2 regions of the Bacillus aerius genome follow, and region 1 is predicted to be linked to the other one. Evidence: predicted binding sites of a transcription regulator. Region 1 holds the regulator's gene; the other holds the start of a gene.

Region 1 (3,817 bases):
GAGAATATATGTCCAATCAAAGAGTGGTTCTTCATTACTTAAAAGAGTTTATAAAACAGCATCAAGGTGATATTGACATTGATCGAATATTTTATTGGTATGATTTGATATCTGAGGCATTTAACATTTCAATTCATGTCTTTATTCAGCAATATGTGAAAAATACCACCAAAAAACTCGTTGCACAAAGAGACATGATTTATGAGCTGAGTTCCCCAGTCATTGTGTTAAAAAGTCATGTTGCCTTATTGCCTTTAGTTGGAGATATTGACACTGCGCGAGCAAAGATTATCTTAGAAAATACATTAAAACAGTGTTCGCAAAAAGGTGTTCAACATTTATGTATTGATTTATCAGGTGTCGTCATCATTGATACGATGGTAGCACATCAAATCTTTGATCTTGTCACGTCACTTCGGTTAATTGGGGTTGATACGACCATTTCAGGGATTAGACCAGAAATTGCTCAAACGGCTGTACAGCTTGGACTTCCTTTTAATGAATTTCAAACGGCTTCATCACTTGCTCACGCTTTAGATCGTATGACTGAATTTTCATCCATATAAAAACCAGGCCTAGTAAACGGCCTGGTTTTTATTTAGATCACAGCGTCAATTTTTGTTACTTTCCACTCGTTTTGTACTTTCTCGAAAGTGACAGTACGTTTTACTTTGCGTCCATCAAGTGTTGGAACTGTGAATTCGTATGTGCGGATTGTACTTTTCTTAGAGACGAGTTTAGGTGTTGCCTTATCCCAATTAAGCATATTGTCTCCGTCACCAACTGGCACAGCCATTTTTCCTTTATGAACGATGAACTGATAGTCTTTTAAACCGTGAGTAATGGCATCTTTTGTGAAAACTTGAGATAGATAGCTGTTTAGTTTTTTCTTTGTATCAAATGTTTTAGACAGGTAGTTGTAAGTCATATCTTTATAAGTAAATGATTTTAATTTGTAATCTGAATGCTCTTTAATGTTGTAGCCTGACATCGCACTCCAAAAGTGTTCTCTTGCATCAAGGGCAATATGTAACGCTTCTTTATTTGTCAAAGCGGCTGATTTTTTGGAAGCGGCCAGTGTTGTTGTTTGTAATGAGATCATAAGCATAATAGCGGTTAATAAAACAAATAATTTTTTCAAGGCGATTGCCTCCTTTTCTCAATGAAAACTTCTTATGTTACAAATGTTACAATAGTTACATAGATATTACAAGCATTAAATCTAAATGTTTTTTATTTCTTTACTTTCTATCTATATAACGTTTGAGGGAGACAAAAAGTTTTCATTTTTTTATTTTTTTCTTCCTCATTAGTATTTAACCGTTCTAAAGAAGAATAAAACGTCTTTTGGAAAGATTTCTATTTGTCTCCTCAACACTCTTTTTTTATGTATGACATATACTGTCGTGATGAATGTCTAAGAAAGTGGTGTTTAGTATGTATAATCCATATGAAGGTACGTGGAATGGGTACTTGTACGATCGGCAGGTACAAAGCATGCCGGCGTTTCCTATTTCTCAAGTTGGAGGATTTCCCGGCTTGCCATTTGGAGGAACTGGGCAAGGGCAAGGTGCAGGAGGACAGTCGGTCCCGCCAGCCCCGCCGCAGCATATCATCTCGCAATATCAACAAGCAGTTTCTCAGCCTCAAAGTATGCAGCCGCTCATTGCAGGGCAGAGTGTAGGCGGAAGCCAGCAAACGGTTCAATTTGCAGCTGGATGTAATAGAAGGTGGACCATTGTGTTCCTTAGAAACGGTCAAGTATTTCTCATGTATGTTCTTTCCTCGCAGCCTTTTGGCCGTACAACGGGTTTCATATGGCCGAACTTTACATTTGGCTCGTTCCCAAGCTCTAGTATTCTTGCATATTCTTGTTCATAAAAGAAAAAGCCGGCTCTCATCAGCAATTGATGAAATACCGGCTTTTTTTAATGAATATTTCTAAATACGCCAATCACTTTACCTAGTATACTCACATTCTGTAAAATAATCGGTTCCATTGATGGATTCTCGGGCTGTAATCTAAAGTGTGTATCTTCCTTATAAAAACGTTTCACTGTTGCTTCATCTTCTTCTGTCATAGCCACCACAATATCTCCATTGTTGGCAGTGCTTTGCTGACGCACAATCACGTAGTCTTTGTCCAAAATACCTGCATCGATCATACTTTCTCCCATAATTTCAAGCATAAATACTTGTTCATCTGGTGCTGCAAAAGTTTCTGGAAGTGGGAAATATTCTTCTACATTCTCAACAGCCGTGATAGGCAAGCCTGCTGTGACTTTTCCGATGACTGGAACATTCATTACAGCGCTTTTTGGAATATTCATTTCCTCTTCATCTAGTACTTCGATCGCTCTAGGTTTCGTCGGGTCTCTTCTAATTAAACCTTTCGTTTCTAGTCTAGCTAAATGTCCATGGACAGTTGAACTTGATGCTAGACCGACAGCTTCGCCAATTTCACGAACGGATGGGGGATAACCCTTGCTTTTTACTTCTTCTTTTATGAATTTCAGGATATCGAGTTGTCTTTTTGATAGCTTCGTCATCTTTTGCACCTCAAAACGTCAATTTTAAAGAAATTATAGCATGTTTTTCCTAACAGTACAAACATAGGTTCGAAAAAAACGTTTGACAGAAACGTTTGTTCGTATTTATAATGAGTGTCAGAAAGAACGAACACACATTCTATTAGGAGAGATGACATTATGAGGTTAAAGGAATCTATTATTTTTATTGGGCTATTCTCATTCATCGTTGGCATATTTCTCTCACTTATTGCAGTCACTAGCCATAATGATCCAAATCAATATGTTAAAATAGAGGTTCAATCAGGTGATACTCTTTGGGGATTAGCTGATCAAGTAAACGACAGTAAATCAATCGATAAAAATGCTTTTATTGACTGGGTAACTGAACACAATGATCTCGCTTCAACTGACATCCAGCCGGGAGATATCCTTGTGATTCCAGTTAAAAAAGAGCATCCAGTCGTATATCAACTTGCAACAGTACAGTAGAAAGGTCGATTGAAGACATGAATGCAATCATTTATGCGAGAGTAAGTACTGCCAAAGAAGAGCAAGAAACCTCGCTTAAAAGACAAGAAGAAGAACTGCTTGCTTTAGCTGCAGCGCAAAAGATGAATGTAGTCAAAGTGATTAAAGAAAAAGCGAGTGGATACGATCTTGATCGTGACGGTGTTTTTGACATGCTGGCTGCGCTGAAAGAGGAAGAAATCGATGCTGTTCTCATTCAAGATGAGACACGCCTTGGAAGAGGGCAGGCGAAAATCGCTCTTCTTCATTGTCTGTTTAAAGAAAAAGTCAAGGTGTACAGCGTATTTCATAGAGGAGAGCTTGAGCTTTCAGAAGCAGACGAGATGGTCATTGAAATTGTAGGCGTTGTAGAAGAGTATCAGCGGAAAATTCATAATTTGAAAATTAAGCGTGGGATGAAAAAAGCTGTTGAGCGAGGGTATCAACCCGAACTAAATTTAAAACACCAAGAACAGGCGCCTGGCCGCGAACGTATTGAAGTACCGATTTCTGAAATTGTTCGATTAAGAAAAAACAACATGACATTCGCTGAAATTGCAGCGACATTGCAGGCACTTGGTTTTGACATTTCAAAAGCAACCGTCCATAGAAGGTACCAAGAATATGAAAAAGGGCTTGCGACTTAAAGCGTGATTTGTTGTAAAAATGACTGATATTTAGTAGTATGTAGAGAAAATGTTTTAAAGGAGTTTGTCATGATTTCTAAAGAACAGCTTGCAAGAATCAATGAGCTTTCAAAAAAGTCGAAAGAGGCCGGT
Region 2 (3,817 bases), 390 kb from region 1:
AATCAATTGAGATCGATGGCAATAATTTGATGTAAGGAAAGGTTTAGAACATCTTCGTCATTCACGATTTTCATTTGGCGTGTTTCATAATGAATGGCTTTCACCCAGCCCCAAAACTGTGCTTTCATGCCTGATGAGACATATGTCACGCAAATCGCTTGATCCTCGGTAATCGACTGTGTGATCAAAACATTCATTTCCTCTAGCTGATCGGAGCTGAGCGGTAGAGGTGTATATTCTTTTTTCTTTCGTTTTTGAGCAAGTAGTTGCTCCCGGTGCTCTGGTAGCATCATTCGGCTTGATTCCCACATGATGTTGTATCCAGGTGTTAATTTATTGGGATTCATGCTTGTTCGCCTCCGTTATTTGTAATGCCCGCCAATTTTTTCGGCGCGGTGATATACCTGCCCTGCGCTTGTCAGTGACGAAGCATGCAATAATGCCGCAGGTCCATATTTCAGATGGATTTCATCAAATACTTTGCTGAGTTGATCTTTCTTCAAATGATGATCAAATAAAGTCAGCTGATAGTGGCTGTCAGGCTGCAGCTGTGAGAGGGTAATGCCTACACTGCGAATGGGCTGGCCATCCCAGTGCTGCTGGCATAGCTGAATCGCTGCCTCTGCAATATCTGAGCCATACTGTGTCGGTGAATGAAGCTTCATTTGTCGATGAAAGCCTGTTGGATGTGAAAAATCAGCCCCTCTTACACCAACAGACACCGTTTGACCGAGATAATGCTTAAAACGTGCCCGCCTAGCGACTTCCTCACTCAATTCAAGAAGAGCGACTTTGATCTCCTCAAAAGATGCGTAATCACGGGGAAGGGTCATATGATGCCCAACGGCTTTTTGCTGATCATGTGTGTGAATAGTGACTGGGGAGGGATCGTGTCCTAAAGCTGTTCGCTGCAGAAGCTCCCCATTGATTCCCCAGCGTTTTTTTAATCGGTCTAACGGATAAGTAGCAAGTGTGCCAATGGTACTGATACCCATTCGTTTCAAATGATGCTCCATTCGTTTGCCGACGCCAAATAATTTTCCAATTGGAAGCGGCCATAAATCAGCAGCAACCCGGTCTGCACTCAGTTCATAGATGCCGGATGTGTTTTTTTTGGCAAAATGGTCACAGGCCATTTTAGCGAGCACTTTATTAGGGCCGATGCCCACACGTGCGTAAATGCCAGTCTGATTCATAATCGTTGTTTGTATATGTTGAGCGATCTCATGTGGAGAGCCGAATAGTGTAAGACTGCCTGTAATATCAAGAAACTGTTCATCAATGGAATATGGCTCGACAAGGTCTGTGTATTGTTCAAGCAGTTCTGTAATCATGACAGAGACATCGAGATAGCGCTGCATACGTGGACGTACAACCACTGCTTCAGGACATTTCTCCTGTGCTTCCCATAACCTTGATGCATTTTGTACGCCACGTTTCTTCGCGAGAGGGCAGGCTGCCAGGACGACTCCGCTTCTTCGTTCTGGATCTCCAGAGACAATGAGCGGTACATTCTCCAAATGAGGCGCCTCCACCTTCTCGACTGATGCATAAAATGACTGCATATCCACAAGCAGAATGGCTCGTTCATTCATTGTACTTCACCTCTAGGAACGTATGTTCTGTATCTATTGTAAACAACATGAGGTGAAATTCATACTGGTAAATCATTCAAAAGCTGTCCATACAAAAAAGACGAAGTGGTGAACACTTCGTCTCGTCTGCTGCAACGATTGTTAGGCATGTGCCATGTTGTGGAATGTTTGGAGCGGTTCAGAACGCAGACGATAAGCCATCAGCTTTTTCTTTGGCTTATGTGTAAACTGCCGAACCACATCCACATGGTCATCATAATGGAACAGATAAAGGGTGACATCATGCTTCCCATGCTTTGTTTGCATAGTAAGCGGCGCTGGCCCTTCATTCGGATGAAGAAAGCGTTCTTCATCACCAGGGTAAATATAATAGCGTTCAGTAAAGATCGCATCATTAAAATGTTGAATGATTTCAGATGCTCGCTGCTCATCAAGCGAACGACCTTGAAAAGTAATATTTGTTTGCTCACTTGTTACTTTAGCATGTACGGCGTAGCGGCTAAAAAGGCGCTCAACAACACCAGAAGGCAAAGAGGTGACAAGCAGCTTTAAAAGACTAAACACAACAAGCGAAATAACAACCCAAACCAATCTCATCATCTCCAATAAACATTTGTACCATTTCCTATATGAACCATCTTAACATAACAAATGAATGAAACTTTCGCACAAAAAGTGAACTTTTTGAAATAAGTGTGAAGATTTAAAAGGAGATGACGGCTGAAAGACGAAGAACCAACAAATGAACATGAAAAAAGACGTGCATACTGTCTTTACAACCATTTGATCAGACAGTAGACTATTGAAACAATCGCATTTTTGAGAAAAAACGAATCAAAGGAAAGCCAAAATGGAAAAAGGGGCGAGGCCATCATGATACGTCAAGTGAAACCGTCAGATTTTTACGCAGTCACATCCGTTATTCAAAGCTGGTGGGGAGGCAGAGATTTGCGTGCAAAATTGCCAAAGCTCTTTTTTGAACATTTCCAGCAAACAAGTTTTGTTGTCGTTGAAAAGGGAGAGCTGATCGGCTTTTTGGTTGGTTTTTTATCGCAATCTCATTCGGATGAAGCCTATATTCACTTTGTTGGCGTCCACCCAGATCACCGTAAATTAAAGATAGGTAAAATCCTCTATCAAGCTTTTTATGAAGCGGCTGAAAAGGAAGGAAGAACAACAATTAAAGCTGTCACAGCTCCTATCAATAAAGTCTCCATTGCTTACCATACAAAACTCGGATTTCAGATAGAAAAGGGAGATAAAACAGTAGATGGCATCTCAGTCTTTTCAGATTACGATGGCATTCATGAAGACCGTGTGTTATTTGTGAAGAAGCTGGAGGCAATGAAATGATTGTTTATTTAGATCACACAATAATTGATGTAGCAAAGCAGATCTTACATATTCAACTAGCTGCATACCAACAAGAAGCTGAACAAATTGGCTATGCTGATCTTCCGCCATTAAAAGAGACCATTCAAGATGTCATGAAAGCAAAAGAGCAATTTATTGGTTTTGAGCAAAATGATCTCTTATTAGGCGTAGTTTCATATGAAGAGCTGAAAGATTGTTTGATCATTAGTCGATTGGCTGTGCATCCCAAAGCGCTAAAACAGGGCATTGGAACAAGACTCATGTCCACAATCATGGAAAAGAATGTTCCGATAGAACTGACCACAGGGCAGGAAAACACCCCTGCAAAAAGGCTATATGAAAAATTAGGGTTTTTTGAAACAAATGTCATTCATGTGGCAAAAGAGCTCACCCTATCAAAAATGAAATGGACACCGCGACGCAGGGTTGAGGTTGTCGAATTCAAAAAAGAATGGCATGAAGAATTCCGTCAAGAAAAGCAGCGACTCAAGCAAATCATTCAAAAGATCTGGATAGAAGGCTACCATATTGGCAGTACGTCAGTTACAGGACTTGTTGCCAAACCAATTATAGATATATTAATAGAAGTAAGCGATATAGAAGAGATCGATAGAAAAAAAGAGAGATTTGAACACCTTGGATACGAAGCGCTCGGTGAAAATGGTATAAAAGGGAGACGCTTTTTTCAAAAGGGTGGCTTGAATCGTACGCATCATGTCCATGTGTATGAAAGAAATCATCCTGATGTGAAAAGACATTTATTGTTTCGAGATTACTTAAGAGTCCACCCAGAACGAGCTGAGGCGTATGCGTCTGTCAAGGAACAATTAGCAAAGCAGTATCCGGAA

Evidence for each region. Region 1 encodes LexA, which represses DNA repair genes until DNA is damaged. Its sites were predicted from a motif close to CGAACATATGTTCG; they were not measured.
Region 2: the regulator LexA is predicted to act here: its motif matches at 1,611-1,624, upstream of M2353_RS11090 (DNA polymerase IV).

What each region holds. Positions count from the first base shown of each region.
Region 1 covers NZ_JARYHO010000001.1:1,766,805-1,770,621, forward strand. Annotated here, with positions in the region: gene M2353_RS09005 (STAS domain-containing protein) at 1-566, shown strand, start outside; gene M2353_RS09010 (IseA DL-endopeptidase inhibitor family protein) at 599-1,141, opposite strand; gene M2353_RS09015 (hypothetical protein) at 1,438-1,881, shown strand; gene lexA (transcriptional repressor LexA) at 1,929-2,549, opposite strand; gene yneA (cell division suppressor protein YneA) at 2,709-3,020, shown strand; gene M2353_RS09030 (YneB family resolvase-like protein) at 3,038-3,685, shown strand; gene M2353_RS09035 (DUF896 domain-containing protein) at 3,755-3,817, shown strand, end outside.
Region 2 covers NZ_JARYHO010000001.1:2,153,170-2,156,986, reverse strand. Annotated here, with positions in the region: gene M2353_RS11095 (YolD-like family protein) at 3-347, opposite strand; gene M2353_RS11090 (DNA polymerase IV) at 363-1,595, opposite strand; gene M2353_RS11085 (YfmQ family protein) at 1,737-2,186, opposite strand; gene M2353_RS11080 (GNAT family N-acetyltransferase) at 2,469-2,948, shown strand; gene M2353_RS11075 (GNAT family N-acetyltransferase) at 2,945-3,817, shown strand, end outside.